Linked DNA regions of Sinobacterium norvegicum. The main gene of each other region encodes a partner of the protein of the gene in region 2 in a complex. Links are inferred from orthologs where the notes say so. Each region holds a gene or a part of one and is shown on either strand. Other genes may lie near its edges.

Evidence for each region. Proteins that work in one complex are often made in the same cells at the same time.
Region 1: the proteins of L9P87_RS07835 (region 2) and pabB are in contact, whole or in part, in a solved structure (PDB 8RP0), measured with the Escherichia coli proteins. The link is inferred for Sinobacterium norvegicum from one-to-one orthologs.

The regions. Positions count from the first base shown.
Region 1 is NZ_CAKLPX010000001.1:314,319-320,280, reverse strand. The notes cover bases 2,950-5,943. They hold pabB (aminodeoxychorismate synthase component I), read left to right. Parts: upstream 2,950-3,714; coding sequence 3,715-5,172; downstream 5,173-5,943. Other genes in these bases: thrH (bifunctional phosphoserine phosphatase/homoserine phosphotransferase ThrH), read right to left, coding at 5,238-5,855; L9P87_RS01470 (acyl-CoA carboxylase subunit beta), read right to left, coding at 2,950-3,363. Outside these bases: L9P87_RS01475 (ATP-binding protein), read right to left, coding at 1-1,600; more of L9P87_RS01470, read right to left, coding at 1,636-2,949; ATP-dependent RNA helicase DbpA, read right to left, coding at 5,950-5,962. UniProt on the Escherichia coli protein: Part of a heterodimeric complex that catalyzes the two-step biosynthesis of 4-amino-4-deoxychorismate (ADC), a precursor of p-aminobenzoate (PABA) and tetrahydrofolate.
Region 2 is NZ_CAKLPX010000001.1:1,745,926-1,754,435, reverse strand. What follows is about bases 2,410-5,275. They hold L9P87_RS07835 (anthranilate synthase component II), read left to right. Parts: upstream 2,410-3,478; coding sequence 3,479-4,072; downstream 4,073-5,275. Other genes in these bases: trpC (indole-3-glycerol phosphate synthase TrpC), read left to right, coding at 5,163-5,275; trpD (anthranilate phosphoribosyltransferase), read left to right, coding at 4,105-5,136; trpE (anthranilate synthase component I), read left to right, coding at 2,410-3,453. Also shown: N-acetylmuramate alpha-1-phosphate uridylyltransferase MurU, read left to right, coding at 1-302; rpe (ribulose-phosphate 3-epimerase), read left to right, coding at 381-1,049; L9P87_RS07845 (phosphoglycolate phosphatase), read left to right, coding at 1,054-1,725; more of trpE, read left to right, coding at 1,972-2,409; more of trpC, read left to right, coding at 5,276-5,957; cAMP-activated global transcriptional regulator CRP, read right to left, coding at 6,032-6,661; L9P87_RS07815 (OsmC family protein), read left to right, coding at 7,037-7,459; coq7 (2-polyprenyl-3-methyl-6-methoxy-1,4-benzoquinone monooxygenase), read right to left, coding at 7,513-8,154; L9P87_RS07805 (hybrid sensor histidine kinase/response regulator), read right to left, coding at 8,195-8,510. UniProt on the Escherichia coli protein: Part of a heterodimeric complex that catalyzes the two-step biosynthesis of 4-amino-4-deoxychorismate (ADC), a precursor of p-aminobenzoate (PABA) and tetrahydrofolate.

The DNA.
Region 1 (5,962 bases), 1.4 Mb from region 2 along the record:
TAATGCCCTGATCATCACGGATCTCGCCTTCAACGGCATTAGACCAATTGTCGATAATACCACCAGCATGTGGCTGTAACGCCTGGTTGGTGGCATTTAATCGTGCCTCGACAGAGCTGTTATCACGAGCAATACGCACAGGTTTTGGTAAGCGGGTGCTGTGACGTGCGATTAATACCATCGCCTCAACCAGCGAGTTAACGACAAAGCTTTCAGCGCTGTTGTCAGGGTTGGTGAACTTTAATCCATAGCAAAGCTCAGTAACGCGGTGCTCTACCTGAATACGGGTGTTCATTTCCATAAAGAAGTGACTGGAGCCATCGACGATACATTCGAAGGTTGAGACACTATCCAGACCAACGGCACCACCAAACTTGGCGGCTTCGTTTTCCATTTTCTCCAACACAACCAGGTCTTGCTTCAGCGTTGCTATTTCAGCCGCTGGCGCCTTGCGTTGCTCTGCATCGCTGATGGTTAATTTAAGCTCTTCAACCGTCACGCTAACTTCTAATAGCTTTTGTTCATGCATCTGCAACGAACAATCACGACCACCCATGGTAATACACCAGTCGCCGTTACCGACAACTTGAATCTCTTGGTGACGTGTGGTTTCAATATTCAGTTCTGCAAGAATATTCTTGTTATCGCCGACGCCGTTACATTTCACCTCGTTGAGGATTTCCAGTGCAAGCTCTGGTGCCCGGGCTGAGGCCAAAACAATGCGCTCTTCCAGTGTACCCTGATAGCTGTTTGGCGCAGGTAGAATACGCTGTCCCTTGCCGCCGCCGCCAGAAATAGCCTTCATGCGAACACGGTTTTCAGGATACTGTTCAAACATCTTGGTCACAGCAACAATTAACTGCTCACCCAGTTCTTCGACGGTGAAAAGATCAATGCCTTTTTCGAACGAGGCGGTCAAAATCGCATTGGTTTTCTCTTCCAGTGACAACACATCGCTGTCGAGCACTGTCGCATCAACAGCCAGGTCTTGATCTGCCACCAGCTTTTTAAGGCCGTCTAAATCTTTATGCTTTTTCAATACCGTTAGGGTACTGGCATTATCGATACCCGGCGTCACCGATACACCGTTACTCAATGCGGTACGTTTGGCTTCATCCTTCAAGCCAGCATCACGCACGGTATTAGCGCAGGGGCCAATAAAGTTTAGGCCCGCGTTTTCCATCGAGCGAACCATCTCTTCATCTTCGGCCATAAAACCGTAGCCAGTAAAGATAGAGTTGTAGCCGTTATCGTGAGCAATGGCAATGATTTGACGAATACGCTGCTGACGCTCTTCCTTATCTGCACCGGTGTAATCAGGTACACGGTGTACACGGCTGGGGTCCGTCAGCTTACGTAATTCTGGCGCCAAAGCATTGGCATAGGTAATGGAATCTTTTTCGGAAAGCAAAATGCCGTAGTTATTAATGCCCATTTCGTCGAAAACATCCATCGCTTCCTTGCGGATAGGACCACGGCAAATAATTAACGGCTTTAAGTCGTTACAGGCAAAGCTTTTAACCCACTCACTGCTGCTGTTAGCCAGGCTACGATCAGCGTGGATTTTAGGGTTGTTCAAATAATGGTTATTACTTGTCATTGGATAAACCTCTTAATCTTTCTCAATCTTGCCTATTAGTGGAATTCACGCTGCACATCAGCCATCGGTTCTGGCTTGTAATGGCGCATGTGGAATGCCAGCTGTTCTGCCATCAGTTTACGAAGGTCAGAAGGCATAACGATTTGCGAGATAGAACCTAAGCTCAATGCTTCGTTCGGGTTCATCAGCTCTTTTTCATAACGTGTAACAAGCAGTGCCTCTTCGGCAGCAACCCAGGCTTGAACATCGGCTTCTGCCGCCGCCTTCCCTTCTTCCTGAGTAAGACCGTTAGCTACCTGCTCTGCGGTCGCTGCCGCCACACGCTGAGCAACACTGCCGCGAATATCACGCAACTCTTTCTTATAGACATACTCAACACCGGCAGGCCCCATTACCGCAGCTCGGGTAGTCGGCAGAGCACAAACAAAGTCAGCACCTGTTGGGTAGTTGTTGTATGACGCGTAGGCACCACCAAAGGCGTTGCGAATAATCATCAAGAATCTTGGCGTACGAAGATCGATAATCGCATCCAGCATGGCACGGCCAGCCTGTACAATACCACCGGCTTCTTGCTCAGAACCCGGCAGGAAGCCAGTGGTATCTTCAAGGAAAATAACGGGAATGTTATAGACGTTACAGAAGCGGATAAAACGCGCATTCTTATAGGCTGCAGCAATATCGATTTGTCCCGATGACACCGCCGAGTTATTGGCGACAAAACCAACCACATTACCGCCGAGACGGCCCAGTGCCGTAATGGTGTTACGAGCACGTTCGGGCTGGATTTCGGTATAATCGCCGTGATCACAGATCTGCTGGATAATAATAGAAATATCAAGCGGTGTATTGAAGCCTGTAGGCGAGTTGAAAGCCTTCTTCAATAGGATATCGATATCCCAGGTCTTACGATCGACAGGGTCTGAGGTTGGCTGAAATGGTGCCAGCTCTGCATTACTTGAAGGCAGGTAGTTGAGTAACTCTTTCACCTTTTGAAGTGCCGCCACCTCATCTTCAACAACAAAATCAGTCACACCGCTTTGCGAGTGAACGCCAGGGCCGCCCAACTCATCAGGGGTTACGTCTTCACCGAGGACAGACTTAACAACACCAGGGCCGGTTAAACCGAAGAAGGTTTCATTCGGTTGTATCAGGAACGAGCCCTGACGCGGTAGATAGGAGCCGCCACCTGCGTTAAAACCAAACATACACATAACCGAAGGAACGACACCGTTGATTTTACGCAGTGCGGTAAAGGCTTCTGCATAACCATCAAGACCACCAACACCGGCAGGTATAAAAGCACCCGCAGAGTCATTTAAGCCTATCAATGGAATCTTACGCTTACCGGCCAGCTCAAAAAGTTTGGCCAGTTTCTTACCGTTAGTCGCATCCATTGAACCGGCGCGAACGGTGAAATCATGACCATAAAGAGCAACGTCACGGCCATTGATATTGACAATAGCGGTGACAAGCGAAGCGCCATCGAGGTTTTTACCCCAGTTTTGGTAGAGGATGGTTGGTTCTTTATCGGTGAGAACTTGAATACGCTCCCAGATGGTCATACGTTTTTTCTGGTGTTGCTTGGTCACACTGGCAACACCGGCGGCCTTCTTAGGACGCTGAATAAGATCATAGCCAGACTTTAAGCTTTCTTCATAAAGGCCGGGCTCGTAGGAGATCTGACCAGGAATGGTAAACTCAACTTCTTTTTCCTCTGCAAATGGATTTGCCAAAGATGGAGTCTGCTTTGTTGTTTTTGTCATAAGTTATTCTCAACTCAACGTATTGAAACCTAAGAAAATAGCGTCTTGGCCTTGTGGGCAAATCTCGATACTATCGATGCAATGTGCGACAACTGCCCGCGCACTGCACCTTATTAGGTACTTACTGCCACTTACGGCATATTTATTTATTGCCCATTTTAATAAAATCGGCGACTAACACATAGCCTTAATTAGCTAAATTTATCATTATTATTGACTGTTTTGCTACGCATACTGCTGCGTTTTAGCCCTGTTGCCATAAAAATCAGCATTAAAATATGATTTTAAGTACGCAATGTCAATGTATTAAACGCTCATCGATACAGACAATTAAGCTCATTGAGGCTAGTATTGAACCCATTCAAAGCGTTAAAATCCACGCCGATTGGGGGCAAACCACTGCATCCCCTCCCCTGCGTTAACAATGAGCGACAGCCAGTGACTATCAGCATCAACCTCTACAGCGAGGCCATCGAGTACCAAGCCGATAGCAATTTGCTGTTTGAGCCCATCCACCAACAGCCTGGCGCAGTCTTTCTCGACAGTGGTAACTACCACTCTGCACACGGGGCGACTGATATAATAACGGCCTTCCCGCAACAACGCATTCGTTACGATGGCCATACACTGAAGATTAACAACTCTTCATCGGCTGCTACATTAGAACAGGCCATCGCCCGTATTAAACCACTGCTCAACGTATTCAAAACGACGAATAAAAACAGCTCGTTTAATTTTATCGGTGGGCTAATTTTTCAAAGCAGCTATGAACTCGGTGCCAAGATGCTGGGCATCGATAGCAACGCCAGTGCCGACGACCTTGCCATGCTCAATGCCGGCATTTATCACTGGTGCATCTGCAACGACCATCACCAAAAAACCACCACCCTAATCAGTGTTTCTGACCAGGGACGCGAACAGCTCGAACAATATAAACAAACCTATTATCAACAACGGGCAACACCGCTGTCATCGTTTACTATCACCGAGGCTTTTTCGCCATCGATGAGCAGGCAACAGTACCAGCACAGGTTCGAGCAAATAAAGCGCTACATCGTCGCAGGCGATTGTTATCAGGTCAATTTTAGCCAGCACTTTCAGGCGGGCTACCAAGGCAATAGCTGGCAGGCATATAAGGCACTCAAGTCGGCACTGCCCTCACCTTATTCTGCTTACTTCAATACCGGTGACCACCAAATCTTGAGCCTGTCACCCGAACGCTTTATTCAGGTCGAAAACGGTAAGATCGAAACCAAGCCGATTAAAGGCACGCGTCGACGAGGCCACAGCAGCAGCGAAGATCAACAACTGGTAAAAGAGTTACAACAATCCGGCAAAGATCGAGCTGAGAACTTGATGATTGTCGACCTGCTTCGCAACGACATCAGCAAGAGTGCCAAGCATGGATCCGTCCGCGTTCCCAAACTGTTTGAGGTCGAAAGTTTTGCCAACGTTCATCACCTGGTCAGCACCATCACCGCTGAGCTAGCCGAAGACTGCAGTCAAATCGAACTACTCAGTCGTGCATTTCCTGGCGGCTCCATCACTGGCGCCCCGAAAAAACGTTCAATGGAAATCATCGCAGAGCTGGAACAGATTGGTCGCTCAGCCTACTGTGGCTCAATCGGTTATGTTAGCTTTAACGGATACGCCGACAGCAATATTGCTATCAGAACCATGGTGGCCGACGGCCAACACATTCACTGCTGGGGCGGCGGCGGCATCGTCATGGACTCCGATCTCGACGAGGAGTACCAAGAGTCACTGACCAAGGTGCAGTTGTTAATGACCACCCTAGAAAATTTGTAAATCCGCAACAATAAGACATAAAAAAACCCGCTATCAGCGGGTTTTCTCTCTCGCCTAGGCGAATATTATAAAGCCAAGTCGCGGTTACTGGCCTTAATAAACTCTTTCTTTAAATCCTCGAAGGTCTGCACAGCCGGAAACTGTGGGAATTCATCGATCACGTTCTGCGGCGAGTGGAACAGAATACCCGCATCAGCCTCTGCCAACATCGTGGTGTCATTGTAAGAATCGCCAGCGGCAATAACACGATAATATAGGCTGTGAAAAGCTATAACGGACTGACGTTTGGGGTCTTTTTGACGCAAGTGATAGTTAACCACCTTACCTGATTCGTCAGTTTCTAGCCGATGACACAACAATGTCGGGAAACCAAGCTGTGCCATTAAGGGCTGAGAAAACTCATAGAATGTATCCGATAGAATCACTACCTGGAAACGCTCTCGCAACCAGTCGATAAACTCGCGTGCGCCCTCTAACGGTGCAAGCGTGGCAATAACTTCTTGAATTTCGTTTAAGCCCAGACCGTGTTTCGCCAATATATCGAGGCGCTGCTTCATCAACACATCATAATCAGGAATATCACGAGTCGTCGCCTTCAACTCCTCAATACCTGTCTTTTCAGCAAACTTAATCCAGATCTCAGGGACCAAAACACCTTCAAGGTCTAAACATGCGATTTCCACGGCAAACTCCCAACAATTGTTATAGCTAATTATGTTGCGCCAAATCTACCTTGTTAGAAATTCAATAGCAACAAACTACTTACCCGCGGGGTGATTACTTGGCAATT
Region 2 (8,510 bases):
CCAACCCCGAGCACAACCCCGATGGTGATTTTTTACTGCAGCAGGGCCGTATAGCCAACCCCAATTCTGACTCTCGGCAGCCGGGCCTGACCTTTGCCGGTATCAGTGTTATCTCCCCTCGGTTATTTAATGGCTTTGACCCTACGGCTAAGGCGGCTCTTTCGCCTCTGCTTCGGGCGGCGGCTGATACAGGCAAGTTAGCCGGTCAACATTTTACCGGCGAATGGCTGGATATCGGCACACCCGAGCGCCTGGAACTGTTAAATAACACCGTGTCGCAGACAAAAACCGCCAGCGACTGATGATCTTATGGTGGCGACAGGTTAAACTGCGCGCAAATTAAGCGGACTATCCGCGTCATTCTTATTGTTGAGGTTGTTATGGCTGATTATCAAATTGCCCCATCTATCCTATCTGCGGACTTTGCCCGCCTGGGCGAGGAAGTGGAAAACGTGTTGGCCGCCGGTGCCGATATTGTGCATTTCGATGTGATGGATAATCACTACGTTCCCAATCTCACCTTTGGTCCGATGATCTGCTCGGCGCTGCGCGACTACGGTATAACAGCGCCCATCGACGTGCACCTGATGGTCAGCCCTGTTGATAGCTTGATTACTGAGTTCGCCAAGGCCGGTGCCACCTATATCACTTTCCACCCCGGTGGCAGTGAGCACATTGACCGCTCGCTACAGCTGATTAAGGACTTGGGTTGCAAGGCCGGTTTGGTACTCAACCCTGCCACCTCACCAGAAGAGCTCAAATATGTTATCGACAAGCTCGATATGATTCTGTTGATGTCGGTAAACCCTGGTTTTGGCGGCCAGAAATTCATTCCTTCAGTATTGGATAAGGTGGTCGAAGTACGCCGCATGATCGATGCCAGTGGCCGTGATATCCGTCTTGAGATCGATGGTGGTGTGACCCCGGATAACATCCGAGAGATTGCCGCCGCCGGTGTCGATACCTTTGTCGCTGGCTCGGCTATTTTCAACAAACCTGATTATAAAGATGCGATTGATGCGCTGCGCTCAGAACTCGCCAAGGCCTAAGCTCATGCAGGTGACAAAACCACAGGCGGTATTATTTGATCTCGATGGCACTCTGGTCGACAGCGTGCCCGATATCGCTCTCGCCCTCGATGCCGCACTGGCTGAGTTATCATTGGCCGAGGCGGGTATTGATCGTGTGCGGGACTGGGTGGGCAACGGCGCTCGAATATTGGTCGTTCGCGGACTTGCCTGGGGCTTGCAGCAGACGACAGAGTCGCTGTCCACCGAGCAGATAGATCGAGCTGAACAGTTGTTTCGCCAGCATTACAGCCGTTACCTTAATCAGGCCAGTGCTCTTTACAGTGGCGTCACAGAGTACCTGTCTTGGTTACATGCTCAGGCTGTGCCAATGGCTGTTGTCACCAACAAACCGATAGCCTTTGTGCCGGCCTTGTTGAGCGGCTTGGGGATTGATGGTTTCTTTGACGTGGTATTGGGTGGTGATAGTGTCGATAACAGCAAGCCGCATCCGCAAATGCTGCTAGTGGCCTGTCAGCGGCTCGGCGTTGAGCCACAGCAGTGCTGGATGGTAGGCGATTCCTGTAACGATATCGAGGCAGCCAGGGCGGCGGAGATGCCGGTTGTCGGTGTTAGCTATGGCTATAACCATGGCCGCGACATCGCTCTCGATCGCCCCGACCGGGTGGTGGACAGCCTGAACGAATTGATTATGTAGCGGCCGACGGCAGTGTTAATAATGCAGGGCTTGGTTAAATCCACAGCCTTGGTTACAATGACTGTCTAAATTTAATCGATGTCTTTTAATTGTTGGGGTATTACGGTGGCACTTTCCATAGGTAGGCAAATAGTGGCCTTATCGATGCGGGATATAACCTGTTGGCGATGGTGATGGAAATGATGGCCTGCGCCACGGCGTAGGCAATGTGTTTTTATGACTTAAAATTTGCTCTCAGGATACACCATGACACCACAACAATACGCTGAGCTTGCGGCCCAGCCCTATAACCGTATTCCGGTTGTTCGCCAAGTACTTGCCGATATGGATACCCCTGTGTCGGCCTATCTCAAACTCGCCGATGGGCCTTACTCCTACCTGTTTGAATCCGTTCAGGGTGGTGAGAAGTGGGGGCGCTATTCGATTATTGGCCTGCCCTGTAAAACCCTGTTAAAGGTGCAGGGCTCGCTGGTGGAGGTCATTACTGACGGTGAGGTGATAGAATCGCTGTCCAGCGACGACCCGCTCGAGTTTATCGAGCAGTTTCAAGCCCGTTATCGTGTCCCAGACCTGGCTGACCTGCCGATGTTTAACGGCGGCTTGGTAGGGTATTTTGGCTATGACACCGTGCGCTATATCGAGAAACGACTCAAAGACAGCTGCCCCGATGATCAAATTGGCACGCCAGACATTCTGCTAATGGTCTCTGAGGATGTGCTGATCTTCGACAACCTGTCGGGTATTTTGCACCTGATCACCCACGCCGACCCCAGTGATGAGCAGGCTTACGATAAAGCCCAGGCTCGCTTGGATGAATTGGAGCGAAAGCTGCCTCTTCCCGGGCCGGCCTTGGATACCCTTGCCATCCATGATGACGGTCAGGGTGATATGACTGAGGATGATTTCATCTCAGTCTTCGGTCAGCAGGCATTTGAGCAGGCGGTGAAGGAAATTAAAGAGTTTGTCCTCGCCGGTGATGTCATGCAGGTGGTGCCCTCGCAGCGTCTGCAGGTGCCGTTTACCGCTCAGCCGATCAACCTCTATCGCTCATTGCGCCGGTTAAACCCATCACCCTATATGTATTTTATCAATATGGATGATTTCCATATTGTCGGCTCGTCGCCGGAGATTCTCGCCCGGGTTGAAAACGGTGAGGTGGCGGTGCGACCGATAGCGGGTACCCGCCGCCGTGGTTATGACGAGGCTGAAGATATCGCCTTGGAAGAAGAGTTATTGGCTGACCCGAAAGAAATTGCCGAGCACTTGATGTTGATCGATCTTGGTCGTAATGATGCCGCCAGAGTCTCAACCATTGGCAGCGTTGTTGTTGGTGAGCAAATGTTGGTCGAGCGCTACTCCCATGTCATGCATATTGTGTCGAATGTCAGCGGCAAAATTAAAGACGGCTGCAGCTCGATGGATGTGCTGCGGGCAACCCTACCAGCCGGCACATTAAGCGGTGCACCCAAGATACGAGCGATGGAAATCATCGATCAATACGAGCCGGTCAAGCGAGGTATTTACGGTGGTGCTGTCGGCTACCTGTCGTGGAATGGCAATATGGATACGGCCATCGCCATCCGTACCGCGGTGATTAAAGATAACATCTTAAACGTTCAGGCTGGTGCCGGAGTTGTTGCCGACTCTGTGCCAAAACTGGAGTGGAAGGAAACCATGAACAAGGCGCGAGCAATCTTCCGCGCTGCCATTATGGCCCACCCTCAGTAACCAGTACCGGCATAGGAATTGAAGCATGTTATTAATGATCGATAATTACGACTCTTTTACTTACAACGTCGTGCAATATTTGGGTGAGCTCGGCGCTGATGTGCAGGTGTATCGCAACGATGAAATAACCATCGAGCAGATTAAAACACTGGCGCCAGACCATATTGTTATTTCCCCAGGCCCCTGTACCCCTAATGAGGCTGGCATTTCGATGAAAGTCATTGAGGAGTTTGCTGGCAAGCTGCCTATCTTAGGGATTTGTTTGGGGCATCAGAGTATTGGCCAAGTGTTTGGCGGCAATATCGTACGTGCCGGGCGGGTGATGCATGGTAAGATATCGCCGGTTTTTCATAACAACAGTGGTGTATTTAGTCAGCTTTCTCTGCCCTTTAATGCCACCCGTTATCACTCGTTGGTAATCGATAAAGAGACGTTGCCAGCCTGCTTAGAGCTGACGGCGTGGACTGAATATGAAGATGGCCGCATCGAAGAAATCATGGGTGTGCGTCACAAAGAGCTGGTGATAGAGGGGGTGCAGTTCCACCCAGAGTCTATCTTGACTGAACATGGCCATGACTTACTGGCCAATTTTTTACGTTATACCAGCGGCCGCCGCTAGCGTATGGCCGGTTAATAATTTCAGGATTTAGCATGGATATACAGCAGGCGATTGCCCGTCTAATGGACGGAGAAAGCTTAACCACAGCAGAGATGACCGAGGTGATGACGGCGGTGATGACCGGCGCTGCAACCGATGCCCAAATTGGCGGTTTACTGGTCGCCTTGAGAATGAAGGGTGAGACTGTTGAAGAGCTTGTCGGCGCCGCGACAGTGATGCGAGCGCTATCAACCAAGGTGACGGTTGAGGGTGAAAACCTCGTTGATATTGTCGGTACCGGTGGTGATGGCTCCAGCCTTTTTAATGTCTCGACAGCCTCCAGTTTTGTTGCTGCAGCGGCCGGTGCGCAGGTGGCGAAGCACGGAAATCGCTCGGTGACCTCTCGTTCCGGCAGTGCCGATTTGCTTGAGGCCGCCGGCGTCAGGCTGGATCTTACCGCCGAGCAGGTGGCGCTGGCGGTAAAAGAAGTGGGCCTCGGCTTTATGTTTGCCGTAAACCACCACAGCGCGATGAAGCATGCTATTGGCCCGCGTAAGGAATTAAAGGCCAGAACCATTTTTAATCTTTTGGGGCCGTTGACTAATCCGGCGGGTGTCACCAACCTGTCGCTGGGTGTGTTCTCCAAGGCTTGGGTGCGTCCCTATGCCGAGGCGATGCGCCAGCTGGGTGCTGAACACGTGATAGTGGCGCATTCCGAAGACGGTCTCGATGAATTCAGTATTGCTGCCAAGACCTTTGTCGCCGAATTAAAAGACGGTGTCATCACCGAGTACACCGTGGTACCAGAAGATTTTGGTCTGCAGCGCGGTTCTCTGGAGGATGTGGTTGTCAGTGGCCCAGATGAGAGTTTGGCGATGATTAAGGCGGCCTTCAGCCAGAGCAATGAGACAGCAACCGATATGGTGGCGATGAACGCCGGTGCAGCCCTTTACTGCGCCAATATCGCATCGACCTTAAAAGAAGGTGTTGCGATGGCCCAGGATGCTATTGGCTCCGGTGCCGCGAAACACAAGCTTGCCGAGTTGGCAGAATTTACCCAGACGCTAATCGCGGCTAATAAATAACAAGCTCTGAACAGAGCGAGAATACTATGACAACACCCACTATTTTAAAGACTATTGTCAATCGCAAGCACGAAGAAGTTGCCGAACGTAAGGTTGTTCGTAGCTATAGCGAACTGCAGCAAATAGCGGAACAGGTTTCCAAGCCCCGCGGATTTGTTGCCGCAATGGAAGAGAAAATCGCTGCTGGTAAGGCCGCTGTGATCGCCGAGATTAAGAAAGCATCGCCCTCCAAAGGTGTTATTCGCCAAGATTTCTATCCCGAGCAAATAGCCAAGAGCTACCAAAAGGGCGGGGCGGCCTGTCTGTCAGTCTTAACCGATGTCGATTTCTTCCAGGGCAGTAATGAGTATTTGCAGATTGCCCGTAACGCCTGTGACCTGCCGGTTATTCGCAAAGATTTTATTATCGATGAATATCAGGTGATGGAAGCCCGGGCCATTGGTGCGGATTGTATTTTGTTGATTGCCGCCTGTCTTGACGATGTGCAGATGAAAAAGCTGGCCGATCTGGCGCAATGGCTGGGCATGGATGTATTGATCGAGGTGCACAACCTCGAAGAGCTCGAGCGCACGCTGCCGCTGGAGACCCGTTTGATTGGTATTAACAACCGCAATCTGCACACCTTCGATTGCACGCTGGATACCACCTTCGATCTGCTGGCGCAGATTCCTGAGGACCGTATCGTGATTACCGAGAGTGGTATCCATTGTATCGATGATGTGATGGCCATGCGCGGCCATGATGTTAATGCTTTCTTGGTCGGAGAGGCCTTTATGCGTGCCGACGAGCCGGGCGACCAGCTGATGCGTTTATTCTTTTAACGCTAAATTATAAACAACAAAAAAGGCGCTAATAAGCGCCTTTTTTGTTGTTTGATGTATTAGCGTATAGCTGCCTATCGGGTGCCGAATACCACCATGGTCTTGCCTTTCACATTGACCAAACCTTGCTCTTCCAGGGTTTTTAAGACACGGCCAACCATCTCTCGTGAGCAGCCTACAATGCGTCCAATTTCCTGCCGGGTAATCTTTATTTGCATGCCGTCGGGGTGGGTGAGTGCATCGGGTTGCTTGCACAGGTCTAACAGTGCTCGGGCGACACGTCCGGTGACATCTAAAAAGGCCAAGTCTCCAACTTTGCGGGTGGTCTGGCGAAGGCGCTTAGCCATTTGAGTGCTCAGCGCATAGATGACATCAGGATAGTTTTCACACAGCTCATTAAACTTTGCGTAACTGATTTCGGCTACTTCACATTCAGTTTTGGCGCGGACCCAAGCGCTGCGGGAGTCCTGATCAAACAGGCCCATTTCGCCAAAAAAATCGCCTTTGTTCAGGTAGGCGACGATAATTTCACGGCCATCACTGTTGTCTTCAATGGCAACGGTTACCGAGCCGCCAATGATAAAGTACAGCGAATCACTACGATCACCGGCATAGATAATCGTGCTGCGCACAGGATAGCGACGCTTGTGACAATGCTGTAGAAAGTCATCTAAGCCTTTAATTTCTGGTTGTAAAGCAAGCATAAGTAAAAACACACCTATAAAAAAGTAATAGGTTTAAAAAATGGAGAAGCAGTGATATTAGCGCATATTATTATATTAGTGGCGTAATTAAGGCTGCTCGCCTCCCCCTATAACTCAACAATATACACAAGTATACGGTCAATAACAGCGCCGAGGCCTGATATAACGCGGCGGTTGTAGGAACTGTGACCGCTATCATCTTTTATCCACAGGTGGCGACATAGGTAATAAGGTGGGCGATGGGGCAAATAATTTCAGCAGAAAAACTGGGCAAAGTCTCGTATAATCGAGCGATGATAAAAAAGTGTCGACGGTGTAATGAGGTTATCAGCATCGTTAGACAGTATTCATTAGATAACACAGTAGAGTGAAGCTATGAAAGCGACCGTAAAATGGGTTGATGGCGCAATGTTTGTCGGTGAAACCGGCAGCGGTAACAGTGTGATTATGGATGGCCCGGAAGATCACGGCGGCCGTAATATGGGGCCACGTCCGATGGAAATGTTGCTGCTGGGTGTCGGTGGTTGTTCCAATTTCGATGTGATGAGTATGCTGAAAAAGTCCCGTCAGCAGTTTACCGATTGTAAGGTCGAGATTACTGCTGAGCGTGCCGACGCGGTGCCGGCAGTGTTTACCAAGATTCATCTGCACTTTGTCGTCACCGGCAAGGCGTTGAAGGAGGCGCAGGTAAAGCGAGCGGTATCGTTATCGGCAGAGAAATACTGTTCGGCTTCGATTATGCTGGGAGCGGCCGGTGTTGAAATCAGTCATGATTACGTTATTGTCAACGAAGAATAAGTTGTTGCTCAGCGAAAAAGGCGGCCGATGGGCCGCTTTTTTTTGCTTACTTCTTAAATACGGTAAGTTGTTGCCGTCATGGCCTTCGCGGTCAGGCTCATCAGCTCTTTGACTGGCTTGGGGAATTTAAGACCGCCTGCGTCGAGGGCGAGGGTGGCGTGTTGCTCCTCATCGACCAACATTTGCCGGAGGATTGCCCGGCTGCGCTGGTCGTTCGGGTCAATTTGTTCGAGATGATCTTGCAGGTGTTTGCAGACCTGATCCTCGGTCGCGGCGACAAAGCCGAGGCTGTATTTATCGCCAATAAAGCCAGCTGCGGCACCGATGCTGAAGGACAGGCCATAAAACAGCGGGTTTAGCAGGCTGGGTTGGCTGTTGAGCTGACGCAGACGCTGCTCACACCAGGCAAGGTGGTCAATCTCTTCAGCGGCGGCATGGTTCATCGCCTCGGCCACCTCCGGCAGTTTGGCGGTGGTGGCCTGGCCCTGATAGAGTGCCTGGGCGCAGACTTCGCCAGTATGGTTGATGCGCATCAAGCCGGCAATATGGCGGCAGTCCTGCTGATCGATGGATTCATCATACTGATTGGCGGGATTGTCGCGGGTGGCCTGTGCGGCACCAGGAATCAGAGTCCGCAATGCGGTATCGGCATTGAGGCAGAGTCGGTCAAGAAAAGAAAGTTTCGGCGATGTCATAGCGCTATACCTTGGTGCTGCTGATTACCACGCTATGATATCAGTTGTTGCCGACCAGTGCAGACCAATGTTTTAACACCAGCTGTAATTGATGAATATCGACCGGTTTGGCGAGGTGGTCGTTCATGCCAGCGGCAATACAGTCCTCCTTGTATTGGCTCTGCACATGCGCAGTCAGTGCCAGAATTGGCGTTGGCTGTAGATTGTTTTTTTGCTCCCACAACCGTATCGCTCGGGTTGCCTCTATACCGTTGAGTACGGGCATCTCACCGTCCATAAAGACCAAATCGAAGGAGTTCTTCTGCACAGCTTCCAGGGCCTCCTGACCGTTGGACACCGCCTGGCAATAGACGTCG